2 linked regions of the Saccharolobus solfataricus genome follow. The protein of the gene in region 1 interacts with the protein of each later gene in a pairwise test. Links are inferred from orthologs where the notes say so. Each region holds a gene or a part of one and is shown in the gene's direction. Other genes may lie near its edges.

Evidence for each region. Proteins that work in one complex are often made in the same cells at the same time.
Region 2: the proteins of SSOP1_RS01975 (region 1) and SSOP1_RS16245 interact in binary tests that used the Methanocaldococcus jannaschii proteins (3 or more experiments, as listed by UniProt). The link is inferred for Saccharolobus solfataricus from one-to-one orthologs.

Annotation. Positions count from the first base shown.
Region 1 is NZ_LT549890.1:338,554-349,087, reverse strand. Bases 3,866-6,752 are described here. They hold SSOP1_RS01975 (RNA-guided pseudouridylation complex pseudouridine synthase subunit Cbf5), read left to right. Parts: upstream 3,866-4,874; coding sequence 4,875-5,630; downstream 5,631-6,752. Other genes in these bases: SSOP1_RS01970 (class I SAM-dependent methyltransferase), read left to right, coding at 5,620-6,180; SSOP1_RS01980 (tRNA pseudouridine synthase A), read left to right, coding at 4,589-4,858; SSOP1_RS01985 (50S ribosomal protein L14e), read left to right, coding at 4,293-4,583; SSOP1_RS01990 (DEAD/DEAH box helicase), read left to right, coding at 3,866-4,252. In the rest of the region: SSOP1_RS01995 (ATP-binding protein), read right to left, coding at 1-1,471; more of SSOP1_RS01990, read left to right, coding at 1,511-3,865; SSOP1_RS01960 (tRNA(Met) cytidine acetyltransferase TmcA), read right to left, coding at 6,920-9,103; S-layer protein SlaB, read right to left, coding at 9,456-10,534. UniProt on the Methanocaldococcus jannaschii protein: Could be responsible for synthesis of pseudouridine from uracil-55 in the psi GC loop of transfer RNAs.
Region 2 is NZ_LT549890.1:922,996-933,508, forward strand. Bases 4,267-7,132 are described here. They hold SSOP1_RS16245 (RNA-protein complex protein Nop10), read left to right. Parts: upstream 4,267-5,547; coding sequence 5,548-5,718; downstream 5,719-7,132. Other genes in these bases: gins15 (DNA replication protein Gins15), read left to right, coding at 4,267-4,267; SSOP1_RS05340 (50S ribosomal protein L44e), read left to right, coding at 4,267-4,551; SSOP1_RS05345 (30S ribosomal protein S27e), read left to right, coding at 4,551-4,748; SSOP1_RS05350 (translation initiation factor IF-2 subunit alpha), read left to right, coding at 4,751-5,551; SSOP1_RS05355 (STT3 domain-containing protein), read right to left, coding at 5,708-7,132. Also shown: SSOP1_RS05310 (TRM11 family SAM-dependent methyltransferase), read right to left, coding at 1-397; prs (ribose-phosphate diphosphokinase), read right to left, coding at 394-1,269; SSOP1_RS05320 (ATP/GTP-binding protein), read left to right, coding at 1,324-2,091; DNA polymerase sliding clamp Pcn2, read left to right, coding at 2,127-2,864; DNA primase small subunit PriS, read left to right, coding at 2,830-3,822; more of gins15, read left to right, coding at 3,812-4,266; more of SSOP1_RS05340, read left to right, coding at 4,264-4,266; more of SSOP1_RS05355, read right to left, coding at 7,133-8,002. UniProt on the Methanocaldococcus jannaschii protein: Involved in ribosome biogenesis; more specifically in 18S rRNA pseudouridylation and in cleavage of pre-rRNA.

The DNA of each region.
Region 1 (10,534 bases):
CGACTCCGAACTTCCTAACCTCTGCGAATAATCTCTCAACTATCTCTAATCCAGTCTCTTTACTGAGTATAAAAGGAGCCTCGTCTATAACCAAAAATTTCCACAAACCAGATATCCCACGCCTATATATGTAATTTCTAAAATCTCTAAGTATCGTTTCAATTAAAACATATTTTAGCTCGTCTGTAGTAACTTTAGAAAAATCCAGAATTATATTACTCTCGAAAATTTTTTTCATATTTAAGCTATTACCACTTAAAATTTGATTAGCCAAAAATTGTATATACGGTTCAATTGAAGATAGCCTAGAAAGGTCTTGTGAATTATCAACTAATTTCTTCCTTCTCTCTATCATTAATAATACATCCCTAAAAGTAGGTGGTGTTAAATTCCAACTGCTCTCATCGTTTTCATCAATTCCCTTTTCGGCATAGGTATCCATTATAATATTAAAAATATCTATAGTTTGTAAATTACCAAGTTTAAAAATGGACCTTAGCATATAAGCCACTTCCAATGCCCTTTGCCTAGGAGATGCGCCATTTAACGAAAGAGGATTTAATGAATTCTTAGAGATGTCAATTCTTTCTGCTTTTTCAATCTCATACTCTCCATGTAGATCAAAAACCAAGAAACTAGCATCTGTAAATTTCCCAATAATACTCTTAGCTAAACTAGACTTTCCAGATCCACTTGTACCTAGTATCACTATGTTATAGTTCTTTGCTCCATCAAAGTTTAGAACAAACTTCAAGTTAGAAAATTTCTTCCAACCATACTTAGTATTAGATATCCTATTAACTAATGAAGGAGCCAACACTCCCTCAATAGAACCGAGCTCTATCCCCTTCTCGTTAACAGAATACGCAGATAATTGCGTAAATAGGAATGGAAATGAGAACCACGACAAGATAATTAACGGAAAAATAGAGTCATTTGAAATAAAGAATAGTAAGGTGAATGATGCTATGCTACCTACAAACAAGAATGGACTGGATAAAACCTCATAGAAAATCAGGAAAGAAATTAAAACAATCAATCCCCCATAGATAGCATTCTTCTTATTAACACTCACATTAAGCCGTGAAACATTTAACAAAATCTCATCTGGAAAACTTCTTCTAGAAATTCCCAATATAACTCCGATAATAATAGTAGCAAGAGCATAATATCCTAACAAATTTAAGAACGTAGATAAAATAAGGGTAGAGCCCACGTTATTAGAAATTACTAACGCGTAAGCTATGGCTGTTACGTAATAAAGGAATGAGACTATTATGGATGAAAACATTAAAGTTATGAATACTGAAAATATCACTACTAATATAGGAATAATTAATAGTAATGTAGACAGATTATTTACTAACTGGCTTAAATTACCTGCTGATGTCAAATAATACATTAAATTATCAACTAGATAAGCTACAATAAGCATTAATATATTAGCAACAATGTGTCTCTTCTCATACATTTATATACTCCTCTTTAGTATTACATTATTGCCAAAGTAATGATAAATGTAACCAATGAATTCTTGGTAAGACTGAAGAAACTTGGCTATGAAGATTTAACGCCAATCCAAAAAATAGCAATACCAAAAGTACTATCTGGAAAGAATGTTTTAATCATAGCACCAACGGGGTATGGCAAAACTGAGGCAGCGATATTACCAATTTTTTATACTATCTTTAAAGATAAACCTGAAAAAATCTCAACACTCTATATAACTCCCTTAAGAGCGCTAAATAGAGACCTTGAGTTAAGGTTAAGAAGGCTAGGTGAAGCCTTTAATATTAGTGTTAACGTAAGACACGGAGATTCCTCTCAGAAAGAAAGGAAGGAAATTTTGGATAACCCTCCTGACGTATTATTAGTAACGCCAGAAACGTTACTTTACTTAGTGCTAAACGATACTTTTAGGAAGTACTTTACCAATCTGAAATGGATAATAATAGATGAATTACAAGAAATGTTAGATGAGAAAAGAGGAATAGAACTCTCTGTACTAATCCAAAGGATCAAAAAAATAGCAACAAGAAATAAAATTCAATTAATAGGAATTTCAGCTACTATTGGTGATGTTGAAATAGCAAAAAGGTACTTAGATAGAGAGGGAGAGGTCGAAATAGCGAATATCAACGCAATAAAGGATATAAAAGTGGATTTAATACTCCCTAAGGTTGAAAAGAAAGATGCGGATTTAGCAGTAAAGTTGGGATTAAGACCAGATACAATTGCGAGACTTGAGAAACTTAACGAAATTATAAAAAACAACAAACCTATTATAATATTTACAAATACTAGGGAAACTAGCGAATTCATAGCAAACCAACTCATGAGTAACTATTCCTTAAAAATAGCTTCTCATCACGGCTCATTATCAAGAGAAATTAGAATAAAAACTGAAAACGACTTCAAAAACGGTAATATAGACGCTATAGTCGCAACCTCGAGCTTAGAATTGGGTATTGATATCGGTAGAATTAATCTAGTTGTCCAATACATGTCACCGAGACAAGTAATTAGGTTAATTCAAAGAGTCGGAAGAAGTGGACATAAAATAGGTAGAACGTCTATAGGTTACGTTATACCCTCAGAGGACCTTTTCGATATTTTAGAGTGCAGAGCAATAATTGAAGCATTATATTCTGGTTATTTGGAAAAACCCCTGTTTGAAGAAAACCCACTTGACGTTGCAGCACATGAAATAGCGGGAATGGTTTTAGAAGGTTATAAAAACCCTAAAGAAATGATGGAGATTCTTCGCAATTCATTTTATTTCGAGAACTTCACCGATGAGATGTTCGAAAACGTTATAGAATTATTAGAGAGCGCAAAAATAGTTAAAAGAAGAGAAGACGGAAGCTTATTTCCAAGTAGAAGAATTTGGAAATATTATTACACTACTAATATGATACCAGATTCCATTAGAAGTTATATAGTAATTGACCATGCTACCAACATGAAAATAGGTACCTTAGACGAAGATTTCGTAGTCACACTAGATGAAGATAGTGTATTCATTTTAGGAAGTAGACTATGGAAAGTCGTATCCATAGAGAACGACAGAATATTTGTGGAAAGGGCTGAGCTAAAAAACGGAATATTGCCTAGTTGGTTCGGAGAATCAATTCCAGTTGAGAAAGAGATAGCTAGGAAAGTCTACGAGTATATTTACGCAGTGGAGAAGGAAAAAAGGGAAACTGAAGATAATAGCTTAGCTGAAGTAGTTAGAGAATACATGAAAAGAGGATATCCAGAACTAAGACCAGATCTAATCCTTGTTGAAATAGTAAAGAATAATTTAATAATAGTGCATTCACCATTCGGCTCAAGAGGAAACAACACGCTTGGTGCCATAATTTCAGTTATGTTAGACGTAGAAAAACAGACCAAAACGACTTATAGGGCTGATCCATATCACATCGCAATATCTTCTGTACTGCCAATAACTAAAAATGATATGGAAAAAATTGTCTCTACGCTAAATTCTACTCCTATAGACAGAATAATTGAAATATTAAAGAAGGGAATTAAAGAAAGTCCGCAATTCAAGTGGAAATTATTGGTTGAGATAAAGAGGTTTGGGATGATAGACCCAGAAAAGGAAATAACGCTTACCTCATCCATTATAAAGGCTTATGGAGATACAATAATTGGAGAAGAAGCAGTTAAGGAATTATTAGTCAAAAATTATGATGTAGAAATAATAAAGGAACTCAAGAATTACAACTGGAAAATAGTAGAGGTTTACGAAGCGTCCCCCTTAGCTAAACAATTTCTAGATAAAATCCTTAACTACACCTCGTTCGATAAAGAAGAAAAACCATTAATGATTGAAATTTTCAAAAAGAGATTAGAAAACAAGGAGCTGAAATTAATCTGTCTCTCATGTGGGTGGGAGGGAAAATACTCTATAATTAACTCACCTAGCAAATGCCCCAAATGTTCCTCAATTTTCTTAACTGCAACTAATCCAGATGATAGCGATTCCGTGAAGATAGTGAGAAAAGCAATAAAAGGTGAGAAATTAACAAGTAAGGAGAGAAGACAGTTAGAAGACTTGAAGAGAGTTGCCTCCTTCTTCCCAGATTACGGTAAGTACAGCCTAATAGCATTAGCAACTAATGGAGTTGGACCAAGTAATTTAGGCAAAGTATTGAGTAAATTAAATGAAGGAGAAAATGAGTTTTACATGGCCTTAATAGATGAAGAGAAAAGATTTATAAGAACAAGAAAATACTGGCACTAATCTTAAATTTAAGCCTCTTAAAAGTTTTTGTGAGATTAAAATGCCCGCAATAGAAGTTGGAAGAATTTGTGTAAAAGTAAAAGGAAGAGAAGCTGGAAGCAAATGCGTAATAGTAGACATAATAGATGACAATTTCGTATTAGTCACCGGACCAAAAGACATAACTGGCGTTAAGAGAAGAAGGGTTAACATTCTTCACTTAGAACCAACTGATAAGAAAATTGATATACAGAAAGGAGCTTCGGATGAGGAAGTAAAGAAGAAATTAGAGGAGTCCAACTTAACAGAGTACATGAAGGAGAAAATAAAGATTAGGATGCCAACATTGTGATTTAGATGATTTTAAATGATTTTATTTACAAAATAGATAATTTTTGTGGATATAAAAATGAATGGAAGATAAGGAAGGATAGTGAAACATCAGATAAATACGGATATTATCCAGAAAAAAGACCAATAGAGATACATATCAAAAACTCAATAATAAACCTTGATAAACCTCCAGGGCCCACGAGCCATGAAGTAGCGTATTGGGTTAAAAAGATGTTAAACGTTACCAAAGCAGGACATGGGGGGACCCTAGAGCCCATTCATTGGGCGGGGTAATCCTAAAGTTACCGGTGTGTTACCAATAGGAATAGAGAACGCAACTAAAATAATGAACTATATAAGTAAAGGAGGAAAAGAGTACGTATGTGTAATGCAAGTTCACTGTGAATACAATAAAGAGGAATTGGCAAAGATAATAAGTTCATTTAAAGGAGAAATATACCAACGACCACCAGTTAGATCATCAGTCAAAAGGAGACTAAGAATTAGAAGAATATATGATATAGAAATTCTAGACATGGACAAGAAGTTAGTATTACTTAGAGTAAACTGTGACTCCGGGACGTACATGAGAAAATTATGTCATGATATAGGAATAATTTACGGTTGTGGAGCTCATATGAGAGAGCTAAGAAGAACTAGATCCGGGATTTTCACAGAATCCACAAATCTAGTGAAATTACACGAACTTTCTGAAGCAATATACTTATACAAGAACTGCAAAGACGAAACAGAACTAAGAAGAGTACTTATACCAATGGAATTCGCAACTTGTGAAATTCCAAAAATTGTAATAGAAGACTCAGCTGTAAACGCATTAGCTTATGGTGCGCAACTAGCAGTACCTGGAGTAGTAGCTTATCAGAACTTTAAAAAGAACGATACAGTCGCAGTATTAACGCTTAAAGGGGAATTAGTAGCGACAGGCAACGCACTAATGGACAGCGAAGAATTGGAAAACGCAAAAAAGGGAATAGTAGTCAACTTAAGTAGAGTTTTTATGCAGAGAGATATATATCCAAAAGCATGGAAAAAACATGAGTCATGAGTACATAATTTTTGAAGTAATTAACGGTATACCTCTAACCCTTCTATCCTCACCGGGGATATTTTCAAAAAAGGAACTAGATTTGGGAACAAGGATACTTTTGGAAAACATAAAAGTAGCGGAAAACGGAACTGTAGCAGACGTTGGTTGTGGCTACGGACCCATAGGAATCTACCTAGCATTGAAAAATCCTAACCTTAAGGTCTACATGGTAGATGTCAACTACATTGCAATTAAGCTGGCTAAGAAAAATGCAAAACTTAATGGGGTTGAAAATAGGACAATAATAGTGAAATCAGATATCTTTGATAACATTCCTATCGACGTTAAATTTACCGCAATTTATTCTAACCCTCCTCTTTCTAAAGGAGTAGATTTTCTAAAGAAGCTTGAAGCCGAAGCCTATGATAGATTAGTTGAAAAGGGATTCATACAGTTGATAGCATATAAGGGTGAAGAAAATATAGAGAAAATATTCAGTAAAAGATTTAAAATTGAATCCATAAAGAGAAAAAAAGGATATTCCTTAATAACAATAGTTAAAGATTAAAGCTATAGTGTTAAACTATAATTTGCCGGGGTGCCCGAGTGGTCCAAGGGGCTGGCCTTGAGAGCCAGTAGGTGTCTAGCCTGCGCGGGTTCAAATCCCGCCCCCGGCGCTAAGCGTTTAACCCTTTTTATATTGATTTTTCTTATTACTAGTTCTCTATAATTCCGGTTCGACGGGAGTGATGTTCCCAAGGAATTCTATGTAAATTAACTGAGGAGAAAAACAGAAAAGTGAACCTTATGCCGTTAAGCTCAAAGGAGCCTTATAACTTACCTTATGGTTGAGACTAACGTGATAGAGCATAAAATGATTTAAATTAAAGTATAGGGAAAACAGCTAACCTTACCCTCGATTCCATTTCTAATTTACATATAACCAAATAACGCCATTGAAGAACAACGTAAATTTCCTTCGCCTAACCGTTTATCGTTTCCGATCAATAGGTGTGATACTTATCGTTTCTCTAGCGTAATTGTATCTCCACTTCAAAACTGCTCTTTTCTTTCTTCATTTTCCCGTCCCGTATTACAGCAACGAAAACATGTTTATAGTCTATTTAGTTAGTAAATTTTGCATCAAAAAGTGTTTAGTTAAAAGAAAATGATAAAAAATCTTCAATTTAGCTATTTTACAAGATGATAAAAGATAACAATCCCTTCTTCATACCTTTGGAAAACTACTGCAAAGTAAAGTGATTCCATAACATATACATACCATCTATACAGAGAGAGAAAGTCCACTAAGTATAAGTTTCTAACAAAACCCCTAAACTCTGCTTAACATTATCTTCAACTTCCCTACTACTCAAACCTAACATTAAACCTGCATGATACCAACTTTTACCTTGTAAAACTCTAGCTACTAGTGAAGCCTCGGCTTCTATACTTAAATCGGCTTTAAGTTCTAAAAAATGTTTAGTAACTAAGAAATGTGCAGCTTCAGCGATGACATTATATGGAACCTTACCTTCAGTATAAGCCTTAATCTTATCAACATATAGATCTGGAACCTCTCCCTCTATCCTTTCACTGTAAGTATTCCTTAATAATAGAACAATAAGTTGAGGATTCAAATTATAATAGACTTGATGAGAAGTTCTCAATAGCTTATCCTTCAATAAACTGGAAAGTTTAACAACAAACTCCTTAGTTCTCTCGCTTAAAGCCTTAATCACAATCACCGAATAACCATTAAGTTCCTCATTCTTAATAGAGGATAAATAAACCGGCAAAAATCCGTTCTTTATCCAAAATCGTAAAACGGAGTAATCTGCAACAAATGAAGATCCAATCCAATCAACTCCCTTCGCCATCTTAATAACCTCTTCGATAACTCTACTCCCTATACCCTTACCTTGATTTTCCGGAGAAACAGCAATCCTCATTATCCTCCAACCCTTCAACTTACCGAAATCTAAAGCCCTCATGTACTTTATAAGCCTATGAGGAATCAAATGCCCCTCATTCTTTAACCCATTGGAAATATCCCATATTTGCTTATCAGTTAGACCTCCCTCATAGACAACTTGACAAACTGCCACAGGATTCTCAGATGAATAACCTACTATAACCTTTTGGAAAGCCATATCGCCTAAAAGCATTAAATCATCAGGGGAATTCCTATAATGAGCAGTAACCAATATTCCATAAACGCTCTTAAGCAAATCATCATCTCGAAACAATTCCTCTTGAGGAACCTCAACTATTTTCAACTTACCATTATATTCAACTTCATGCGGTTCAGCATCCAATAAGAATACATCAAATAAGAACTTCTCAATAGGATCACCCTTAGCATACCTAATAGGATAATCCATCTTTATATTCTTCAAAAGAACCTTACCCTTCAGTTTATCAACGTACTTTAAAAATGCCTTCCCAGAACCCTCATAACCGTGAATAGTAGTAACCAAGATTACCTTATCCCAAGATCTCACGATATAGTCTAAAAACTCTATACCCATAGCAGCTGCCTCATCTATAACTATTAAATCACCCTCCTCATTTTTAGCTAAGTCCGGAGAAACCCATTTTACCCTGGAATCCCTTGTAGATATCTTCATTATCTTACCATCCCTTGATGTGATTACCTTATACTTAACATTTAGAGCTTCTAACCCTCTAATTATGAATTTGAATATCTCTTGTGAAGAATAGTACGTTGGGGAAGTTACTATAATACTACCAAAATTTCCCTCACTCATTAAATAAGACAAAAACAAACCTATGGATGCACTCTTACCCCTACCCCTTGCTGCAGTTATTACTAAAACTCTTTTCCCTAGATTCATAATGAACAAGGATTCCTCAAGAACCTTGTTCTGGTCAGAAGATAGACAAAGCTCATGAAGCTCCATCGAAACTTTAGGACTTTTAGGTATTTTCTTGTATGGTTTGTGAGTTTCATTTGAGGAATACGGTGTAAAAGTTATCCTATCATTTCCTTGAAAGAAAATGATCCCTCTATATCTCTTAGCCAGTTCAATAAACCTAGCTTCAAACAGATCTTTAACAACACCATACCTGGTCAAAGACTTCTTATACAACTTACCCTCTAGGATGTTATCGCTGTAGATTATCGCTATACCTCCTCCCTTAGTCATGTCAACGAATCTAGCAATGTAGTTAGGCCTAAAATCATCCATTGCGTCTAATATTACCAAATCCGCGCTTTGCCCAAGATATTTCTCTGAATTGGAGTAATCTATGTCGAGAAAGTTTTCAAATCTCTTTTTCAGCTCTTTCATTCTATCTTTTGAATTGTCGAGCCAAGGATGAAAGCCGTATATAACCCTTGGCTTCTTGTTAACCTTTAAATAGTCATCAATTAATGAATTAATCTTCTCTAAAGGATCTTGAGATTCAATTATCGCTAAATGCCTATAATAACCCTTTACCGCATCCATGAAGTAATTTTCAAACATCTCAATCACATTATGTATGCGGCCGCCGGGATTTGAACCCGGGATCACCGGCTTGGAAGGCCGGCGTCCTAATCCAGCCTAGACTACGGCCGCACTCTATAATAATGAGAATGGGGAAGGTATTTATTTTTTTCCCTATGAGCTGCTGCTTAGTTGATCTGTTGAATATTTTTAAATTAAATCACCAATATCTTCCTTTCAATTAATCTCAAGATGTTCAATTTCTGTTTATGAATCCTCTTAACTCTTGGCGAAAAATTCATCAAACCCACAAAGCACCTTAAGCAATGAACGCATTGAAACAGAGTTTGGAAAAAAGAAAAAGTTCTTATTAAAAAAAACAATAATTAGCTTAACTTATTCTCCTCATTACTAGTACTATGGCTACTATTGCAACAATTAGACCTATTATGCCAGCTATAATTCCGCCATAGGCTATTGTAGTTAAACTACTAACAGTACTCCTTAAGCTAGCAACCTCTCCGTTTAAAGTACTGAGACTTGTACTTAGATTGCTTATTTTACCATTTAGTGCAGTAACTTGACTGCTCAAAGTATTATACTGTGAAGACAGTGAGCTAAGTTGAGTACTTAGCGATCCTACAGTACTGTTTAACTTTCCTATTTCGCTATTCAATGTGGTTATCTCACTCTGTAAATTGGATATCTGAGTATTTGCATTAGCTAAACTCTTATTTAAGCTAGCGATTGTGCTATTTAACGATGAGATCTCACTCCTTAACGTACTAACTTCATTATTTAACGCATTAATTACACTAAGATAGTTCGGAATTGCGGTTATAAATACGTTATAAGTTACAGTATGGACTCCATAAGATACCGTTAAGCTACCACTGATCAAGTAGGAAGATATTAGCGTTAAAGTGGTTGATAATTGAGGAACTTGGAAACTTAACATGAACGACCCGTTTGAAGCAGTTGTCGTAGATAACGTTTTAGTCCCAACAGTGGGTATATTAAGAGTTAAGGAAACAGTAGCACCAGATAATGGACCTACTGTACTATTATAGACGTAACCCATTATGTTCACAGTACCGTTTTGCATAACCACTGAAGTTATGATACCATTAGCAAACTCTATAAACTGTGGGTAAGTATTCTCATACATAGCTAAGTTTTGTAGAGTTAATATGATTGGAGCTACTGCGGGAGTTGTAACATTAACGTCAATTGTACCTACAGCCACACCACCAGTAACTTCAACAGTAATTTGCCAAATTCCTATTACGTGAGGAAATGTATAAGCATTGGGCACATAAATTCCACCAGTAGCATTAACGGTAGTAGGAATACTAGCAGCTAGCGTTGAATTAGGGAAGAATAAGTTTATAACAGCTCCTTGACCAGCAAATTGTTGAGGAACAACAGCATCAATTGTTACTGATTTTCCAACATAGTAAATTTGATTAT
Region 2 (10,513 bases), 580 kb from region 1 along the record:
TTTGTCCCTTTATTTTTCCCAATATAATCACTCCGTCAGTTAGTATTATGTCAATTTTCTCGCATTCCTTCGACACTTTTACTCCTCTTTTTATCTCGTAATTTATTGCATTCAACTTATCCTTTTGAGAGCCCATTATTACGTCTTCCTTTATCCAGAAACATCCCCCTCTTAGCATCTCATTAATTTTTTTCGGATCATCTGAGATATACACAAGTTCGCCACTTCTTTTTATTCTAGCCGATCTGTTAGCTATGTCTCCTTTATTTCCTTCGAATATTGCTACCCCAGTGAAATAGTTAATCTCAGCGTTATCATCGTTAAGCAGAGCTCTCAATTCGGCCAATGACAAAAAATAGTTGTTCCCTTTTAATACGGCATAGGATGTAGTTTTCATAAGCTTAGTGCTATTGATTGTGAAACGTCTATAGTTATTATATCTTTATCATTTACATTGATGGTATTTGTTCCTATTAACGTTTTTACTCCCACCTCTCTTAATCTCTCTTTTGCACCTCCTACTAGCAATAGGTGAATTGCTGCTGCTGTAACGCTTTTAGCACCTAATGAATAGGCTAAGCGTGTAGCTTGTACTATGGTGCCCCCTGTGCTAATTATATCGTCTATTATAACTACATCTTTACCTTTTAGGTTAATATTTGGCGCCTCTTTTATTCTGACTTCACCCGTTGTTCTATCCCTTTCCTTTTCGATATAAGAGTACGGAGCATTAATTTCCTCAGCGATTTTTCTAGCTCTATCTAATGCTCCTCTATCCGGTGCCAATATGAATGGGTCTTCGATAATTTCTTTTATTTTTCTCGCAATTTGATGATAAGGATGGACTATCTTAAGTTCCCCTTTAAAGTACGATAACTCTTCTGGCTTATGTGGTTCTACTACTACTAAAGTGTTAACTCCTACTTCGCTCAGTATATGTAAGATTGTTTTTATGCTAATTGCTTCTCCATCTTTGAATCTTCTGTCTTGTCTACTATATGCTAAGTATGGTACTATAGCAGTCAGTTTTTTAGCTCCTAGATCCCTTATTGTTTCTGCAATTAGAAATAGTTCTATTAGATGTTTATCTTGTGGGTAATCTGTTGTCTGTACTAATAATACTTCTTCATCTCTTATTGAAGAGGGTACTCTTATGTAAGATTCCCCATCGGGAAATATTTTGTTTTCCACTTTTACTAAAGGTATGGATAATATTTTTGATAAGCTTTCGTCTATTCCATTAGTGGCTGATCCACCTATTATTATCATTATTATCATCTTTAAGGGGAAGTTTTTAAGATTAAAAGCTGAGTGAAAAGAGATATGTACTATGTTTTTATACTTGGAACTGCGGGATCAGGAAAGACAACCTTGACAAAAAATTTACAAGATTATTTACTTGATCAAGAGATGGATACGGCAGTAATAAACTTGGATCCAGCGGTTGAACACTTACCTTATACCCCCGATTTTGATGTTAGAGATTATGTTGACGCATATGAGGTGATGCAAAACTATCATTTAGGGCCTAATTCTAGTTTAATAGCATCTATTGATTTAATTTTGACTAAGGCGTCTGAGATCAAATCGGAAATCGATCAAATTGAAGCTAATTATGTACTAGTTGATACACCTGGACAAATAGAGCTATTTGCGTATAGGGATACTGGTAGGCTAATTTCCCAGTTAATTAGAGGAAATAATAAGGCATTGGGACTATTTCTTCTAGACTCTTTTTTAGCTAAGGAAGCTAGAAGTTTTATATCCTTATTACTTCTTTCAAGTTCCATAAAATTTAGGTTGGACTTACCGATTATCAATATACTTAATAAGATAGATCTTCTGACAGAAAAGGAGTTAGAGCAGATATTGGCGTGGGGAGATAATGCTGAGAATTTGATTGACGAGTTGGGTAGGTTAGATGAGTATTCCCTTGAGCTAGTTAATTTATTAATAGAAAGCTTGTCTTATAACCTAATTCCCATGTCATCAGAAGAGGGCAAGGGATTTAACGAACTCTACGCTGAAATTCAAAGAGTAATAGCTGGTGGTGAGGATTATTTAACTGAAGAGTCTAATCCTAAGTTATAAGCTTTATTAGTCCTATAGACTAAATTAAATAGATGATGAAAGCTAAGGTAATTGACGCTGTCTCATTCTCTTATATATTAAGAACTGTGGGTGACTTCTTGAGTGAAGCCAACTTTATTGTTACTAAGGAGGGTATAAGAGTTAGCGGAATTGATCCTTCAAGAGTAGTTTTTCTAGATATATTTCTCCCATCGAGTTACTTTGAGGGATTTGAAGTTAGTCAAGAGAAGGAAATAATAGGGTTTAAGTTAGAGGATGTAAATGATATACTAAAACGTGTTTTAAAGGACGATACGTTAATACTATCCTCGAACGAATCTAAATTAACACTTACTTTTGATGGAGAATTCACTAGATCTTTCGAGCTTCCATTAATTCAAGTTGAATCTACACAGCCGCCTTCAGTCAATTTAGAGTTTCCATTTAAGGCTCAACTACTCACTATAACTTTTGCGGATATAATTGACGAGTTATCTGATTTAGGTGAAGTTTTGAATATACACTCCAAGGAGAATAAACTTTATTTTGAAGTTATTGGAGACCTCTCCACTGCAAAAGTAGAGTTGTCAACGGATAACGGTACGTTATTAGAAGCTTCTGGCGCAGATGTCAGTAGCAGTTATGGGATGGAATACGTTGCGAATACAACTAAAATGAGAAGAGCTTCCGATTCAATGGAATTGTATTTTGGTTCTCAAATTCCTTTGAAGCTTCGATTTAAATTACCGCAGGAAGGCTATGGGGACTTTTACATTGCACCAAGGGCAGACTAATCTAATAAAGAGTTTTTTTAGGAACTACTATTTAAATGCGGAATTGGAATTGCCAAAGGATATGGAATTAAGGGAGTTTGCTCTCCAACCATTTGGCTCAGACACCTACGTAAGGCATCTTTCCTTCTCTTCTAGCGAAGAATTAAGGGACTACTTAGTTAACAGAAATTTACCACTTCATTTATTTTACTCTTCAGCTAGGTATCAGTTACCGAGCGCTAGAAATATGGAGGAGAAAGCTTGGATGGGGTCCGATTTGTTATTTGATATAGATGCTGATCACCTATGCAAATTAAGGTCAATTAGGTTTTGTCCAGTTTGTGGTAATGCCGTAGTTTCTGAGAAATGTGAGAGAGATAACGTAGAGACTTTAGAGTATGTTGAGATGACTAGCGAGTGTATAAAAAGGGGTTTAGAACAGACTAGAAACTTGGTTGAAATTCTTGAGGATGACTTCGGATTAAAACCTAAGGTTTACTTTTCTGGAAATAGAGGTTTTCACGTACAAGTCGATTGTTATGGTAATTGTGCATTATTAGATTCTGATGAAAGGAAAGAAATTGCCGAGTACGTCATGGGTATTGGTGTTCCAGGCTACCCTGGTGGTAGTGAAAATGCTCCGGGATGGGTTGGAAGGAAAAATCGCGGTATAAATGGGGTTACTATTGATGAGCAAGTCACTATTGATGTTAAGAGGCTAATTAGGATTCCAAATTCTCTACATGGGAAATCTGGATTAATTGTTAAGAGAGTACCTAATTTGGATGATTTTGAATTTAATGAGACTTTATCTCCATTTACGGGATATACGATATTTTTGCCGTATATTACTATAGAGACTGAGGTTTTAGGTAGTATCATTAAGTTAAATAGGGGTATACCAATTAAGATTAAATCTAGTATTGGGATTTATCTTCATTTGAGAAACTTGGGTGAGGTAAAGGCTTATGTTAGATGAATTGGTTAAAAAGGAATTATCAGAGGAAGAAATTACTGAAATTAAGCTAGAGGAAATAATCAAGTACATCACTCTCATTAAGAAATCTAAAACTTTTGTTAGTTCTGAAATCAGAAAGGAGGAATTGAAATTTCTTTCAGAGCTGGCTGAATCGTTATTTGAGCTAAGATTGTCAAAAGTTCTAGAGGGAAAGGTCGGCAAAGGGTTTGACGAATTTATCTTCGATATTTTTAAGATATTAAAACAATTTTACGTTGATTTATTAACTGGCAGATACATAATTTATAATGATAAAATCTATTGCATAGTACAGAAACCATTAATATATAATGATCACAGGGTTAATGAGGGAGATGTTTTGGTTTTACCTATGAGAGAAGCCTTGCCATTAATAATAGCAAGTTATTTAACTCCCTATAAGATAGATATTGAAGAACAATTATGAAAGTCCCTAAGGTCATCAGCACATATTGTCCAAAGTGTAAGACTCATACAGATCACTCTGTATCACTATACAAGAGCGGTAAGAGAAGAAATCTCGCTGAAGGACAGAGAAGATATGAGAGAAAGAATATTGGATATGGAAGTAAAAGAAAACCAGAACAGAAGAGATTTGCAAAAGTTACAAAGAAGCAAACGTTAGTTTTGAAGTGTTCTAAGTGTGGTTACACTATAGTAAAAGAGGGAATTAGAGTAAAGAAGTTAGAATTAGTAGAGGTGGCTAAGTGATGAGAAAACTAAGGGTCCTAATTCCAGAGCCAAAGAGTAGATTCCTTAGAGTAAAGTGTCCAAATTGTGGTAATGAACAAACAATATTTAGTCATGCTACATTTCCAGTTAGATGTCTAAGTTGTGGGACTGAGTTAGTATACTCTATGGGCGGTAAAGCAAAAATAGTTGGAGAAGTAGTTAGAATAATGGGTTAAAGATGATTTACAGTAGAAGCAAACTACCCTCAGAAGGAGAAATTTTAATTGCAACTGTAAAACAAGTTTTTGATTATGGTAGTTATGTTTCTTTAGACGAGTATGGGGGTTTACAGGCCTTTTTGCCTTGGAGTGAAGTAAGTAGCAAATGGGTTAAGAATATAAGGGATGTTCTCAAGGAAAATAGGAAAGTTATAGTAAAAGTAATTAGGGTTGATAGGAGAAAAGGTACTGTAGATGTGTCATTAAAGAAAGTTACCGATGACGAGAGAAGAAAGAAGAATTTACAATGGAAGAAAATCCAACGATTAGATAAGATTTTGGAACTAGTATCGCAAAAACTTAAATTAAGTGAAAAAGATGCGTGGGAACAAGTTGCGTGGAAATTAGAAGCCAAGTATGGTGACCCTATTACAGCAATAGAAAAAGCTGTTAAAGAAGGAGAGAAAATACTAATTGATGCAGGAGTCCCAGAAATTTGGGTTAAGCCATTACTAGAAGAGGCTTCAAAGCACGCTGAGGAAAGGAAAGTGAAAATGTCTGGTCTTATAACAGTTAGGACAAATGAGCCATTAGGAGTTGAAAAGATTAAAGAAGTGATCTCTAAGGCTTTAGAAAACATAGAACAAGACTATGAGAGCCTATTAAATATTAAAATATATACTATTGGTGCCCCTAGATATAGGGTTGATGTAGTAGGTACTAATCCAAAGGAGGCCTCAGAGGCACTAAATCAGATTATATCTAATTTAATTAAGATAGGAAAAGAAGAAAACGTAGATATAAGTGTGGTTAAGAAATGAAGTGGAAAATGAGGAAATGTCCTAAAGACAACATCTATACTTTTAAAGATACTTGCCAAATATGTGGCTCTAAAACTGTGATCCCTCATCCATCCAGATTTTCTCCGGAAGACAAATACGTAAAATATAGAATCGAATTAAAAAAAGGAATAACGCTTAACTGTTAACCATTACTGTAGGTTTTAATACTGTACCAGGCTGGGTAAACTGGTATACCATTACCATTATATAAACAGTGTAGTACAATCCTCCCGCACCTCCATTTCCTACTGGGAATAATGCTATATATGCAGGTTGGAAGTACATTAGTTGAACACGTGGTAATGGAGATCCCGTTATCGTATATCCAGAACTGGTAGGGACTATTTGCGTTGTAAATGGAGCAATAGGTTGTCCATATCCTATCTGATATAGACTCTCAATGAACATTTGGACTATAAGTGAGTTATAGGCCTTAGGAGTCCACGCAAATGGTTCAGCTTGTGAAACTTGTGAAGCTAAGGTCTGAGCAATAGTTGGATTAGTAGTGGCATAAGTATTAATTATTTGTGTTATCGTATTATTTATTTCAGTTAGATTTACGTATTCATCTAAAGGATATCCAGCTATCGTTGTCATCGCCCCCATAGCTTTTCCAATATCTCCTAAACTTGTTGTGTATCCAAAGAATGCTCCAGGAAAACTAGGCGGATATCCAACATACCATTGAGCTTGGCTACCAGCATACACAAACGTGACAGCATCGTAGGCCACTATATAAACTGGTATGGTATAGTTTGGACTACCGTAAGGATATAGATGGAAATCGTTTTCTAGTACATTAGCAGCGAAAGTTTCATTGTTCAAAAACATTTCAGCCATTAATCTAATTTGTGTCCCGTTAAGTGTATTATTTTCATCTATGACACTCCTATTTGTTAAAACTTCTAGCCAATATCCGTAATCCCACCAAGATAATACAAATGCGTTTTGTGGAGAATGTGTTCTTATCCAATTTGCTGCAGATACCCAAGAATAATTAGTTGTCAGGAAGCTGGTAGCTGCATTGGTTATTGCTGGAGGTTCGTTGCTTGCTAGCGTTGCTAATCCAGCATCTGCTACTAAGGATATCCCTACTAGCGCTAAAATGAAACCTACCAATATTTTGTTACCATTCCCATTTTTAACTCCCTTTAGTAGGTTATCTGAAATATAGTATACTCCTAAACCTCCTAATGTAGCTACCATATAGGCTGTATAGTTAAATAGATATGGTTGTTCTGATGTGCCAAATATACTCGCAACTCCTAACACTAATAGCCATAAACCCACTAGGTTTCCTCTTCTTATCAAGTAGTACATTCCTATGACTGATAAGAATAGTGCTATTCCGAAATCTTGGATCATTGCGGTTATTGGTTGAGGAATATATTCTGCTACTGTCTTATCTATAGGTACTGTAACCTGATAAAACGGATTTATTATAGCGTAATACCTTGAGGGTATTGGGGCTGATGTAGGTCTTAGTATTGATAACCCAGACAATCCTAAAGTAAGTATAAAAATTAGTACCGCAATTACTATTAAATTTCTTGAATCTACGATTTCTTTAGGAAGTGTTCTGGATAGATATAAGTCTAGATAAAGAACTGCGGAGATCAAAAGTAAGGAAAAGCCATGTGCTAGTCCCGACATGAAACCTATATTATTTGGGGCCAAGGAAGTTAGAAACGAAGTTACAACTACCATTATTGTGTAAAGGTTTGCAGTAATCTCGTCATTTCTATTTAAGAGAATTAGTAAGAACGCTGCTACAAGCAAACTTAAGTCAATATAGGTGTAACCTCCCCAAGAAATCTCGGCTAAAAATAGCACTATACCTGCCGGTATGCCATACCAGATGTTCTTCTTCTTTAAACCTTGATTTAGGAGGAAAATTGCAAATAGTATAAATACCGCACCCCACGATGTCTTAGGAAGTCCACCTAACAAGTTCTTATATGTTAATGCAGGAGAAACTGCTATTATTGCTGCAGCCATATAACCGGCTAATCTACTATTAGTAATTGATTCTATCGAAAGATATGATGCTATAACGCCTAGTCCAGCTAATAAAATGTCAGAAAATATCGCTACCGTATATACTGCATTTGCTCCGTAAGTTCCATAAAAGGGTAAAGAGGCTAATGCAACCAAGAATGGCAAGCCTATAGTATTCCCGAGTTCAATAAAGTACCCCCACGGGAACCAGCCCAGTACGTCTGGAGGTACTGCATACCAATTTCCATGAACTTGCGCTATCAGCAATGCGTTGTAGAAGAGATACCAAGGATCGAATTCGTTAACTGCTAAAGGCCAATTAGCGCTTAGGCTTCTAATTAATATTGACACTAATGAAAGACCCACTATTAGAGGTAAGTCTATGAATGACATTTTTCGTAAATCTCTTCTCAGTCCCTTAACTGATTGCATGGCTATAGTGTATTAGGTATTATACATTTATTAAACTTATTCCAAGTATTGCCTGGTTGATCCATTGAATATTTTCCATAAACTACTATTATCTTCATTTTAATTAGTATTTGTATGTCAATTTAGATTTGTAACATCCTTCAAATGCAGCAAAAATTCATAACTCCATAAAAGCATCTAAGCATACTTACAGTTTTAGTTCACAGAGGATCATTTTTAATTAAAGCTCTTAATTGACATGATAAAGAACAGCGCTTTCATTGCTTTAGGAATTATACTCATTGACATTCTTGTTATCTACTTCTTTCTCTATATGCCGTTTTCATTATCAACATTCTACCCCTCCTTCTTGCTTGGGCCAATCTACAATTTTAACCCTATAGAATACGCCAAAAGTTTCCCAGTAAGTATTAACTACTCTTCATTAACTTCCAATGATTCAAGGGCACTCTTCATTTACAATACATCTGGAAAGCCAATTTTACAGCAGATTATCGGTATTTTAAAACTTAATGCAAGTCGAGTAAGTCCAGAAGCTTATTGGAGTGTTGCGGATTTAGCGGGTTTCTTTTCCAATTATACTGTAACTAAAAATTATTCTGTATACTTTCTAAATCCCTACTATTACGATAATATAGCAGAACAACCTAATGTCACAGAAATATATTTAAATATTTCAGATATTTATGCTTCTCCCTTTTATACCTCCTATCCTCCAAGTGATAAGATAAACGCAACCTTCTCCTTTATTATTACGAACTCATTTTCGATCCAGAGTTACGCTAGTTGGAACTTCACTGATATTGAATGGCATTTTGGAGGAAATATATCCCAGAACGAATCCTACTATTACTATACTGCTACATTGAATTTGAATAAATATATGGTTGTCAACAATTCACACTACTATTATGAAGGGTCTTTGAGTTTTCGAATAGCAGTTAAACCTTGGGGTGTATCCCCAAGTACTATTTCAACTTACGTAGTTTATAATCAAAGCTTAAGTATTCCCTTAACGCTTTATCTATCTACGCATTCAGTAGAGCATCAGATAGGCAACAATTCTTGTGTGCTTACTCCCTCTTATCCACCTAAGGTAAACCAAGAATCTTTCGGGTATAATTTCTATAACTATTCAGCTTATCTCTCTCTAAATGTAGACGTTTATAATGGATCATCCCCTGCGACTTTAATCTTACTCAACGGCAGCAAGATATATACAACACAAGAAAGGCATTTTAATTTTACGTTAGATTTAGAGGAATTTAGCTTTTCTCCCAAAGTTTTCAACATCAGTTTACTGACTTATGATAATGTTAAAGTGGGAAATTATTATATTGATAGGTATTGGTCCCCAGGATATATAGTGATTTATCCGCAGAAACATATTATATATAATGGAAACCTTAGACTCATTGTACTGAATTTTTTTATTCAATATCATATTATCCAGACTCCACCGGACTGGGTTTTTAATCACAAGCCATATACTGAGATATATAAGAACAATTATGCTAACATTTATTTACAGCAAGTAGGTTACTACTATGGTCTTAATAGGTTACTTACCGAAATCGTGAAAAACTTTACTACAGATGAAAAATATAGTGTGTATTTAAGTTGGGAATTGCTATTACTTTCGTCTGAAATTTCTATGCAGATTAATTACTCTAGTCCAGCTCAAAATTACACAATGGCATTGTTAAGTAAAGAGGGTAGTGAATATCAAGCTTTCATGCAAATGGTTTTTATAGTATCTTGGAATCTGTGGTATACTACGTTTAACGGCTCATATTATTTTCTAGGTAAATGGATTCCTTGGACCTACGGTCTTTTCACCGGTTTTTCTATCCCAAATTTTTATAATAAAACATCCGTTCTACCTTATATAATACTAAATGGCTCTAATAGCTCCTATTTGCTTTTTAATATTGAATCGTTTAGGGTAACCTCTTGGTGGTATGAAAATGTGAATCTGGATAACGGCTCAATTCATGTAAACTATTTTAACGTTTATTCATACATTCCTAAGAAGGGAGATGTTTTAGTCCTACATAAATACTATAATTTTAGTGATCTTATATACGTAAATACCTTAGTGGCAAAATTTGTAGTAACGGAAAACATGAGTAATGGGCCCGACGGGATTTGAACCCGTGACCTCCCGGTTTCTGAGCACCCTATCAGCCGGGCGCTCCACCAAGCTAAGCTACGGGCCCTCTTAATCTATATCTTAAATTTCATAATATAAAGCTTACTTAGCATTAGTTGCTTCCTCTTAGTCTGAAGACAAGATACTAAGTTATTCTTGAATATAGACAAGACTATCTGATTTTCAAATATTGAAAAATCTAAATAATATGTAACATTTCTATTCAAGTAATATGAAAATAGTTTAGAAAGAAGCTTTAAGAGTTTGCCATATACACGAATATATTTTAAAAATATAGCCATATTAATGAAAAGTTATTATGTAGATCCATAGCAATCCTTAATAATTATTTTTTATCT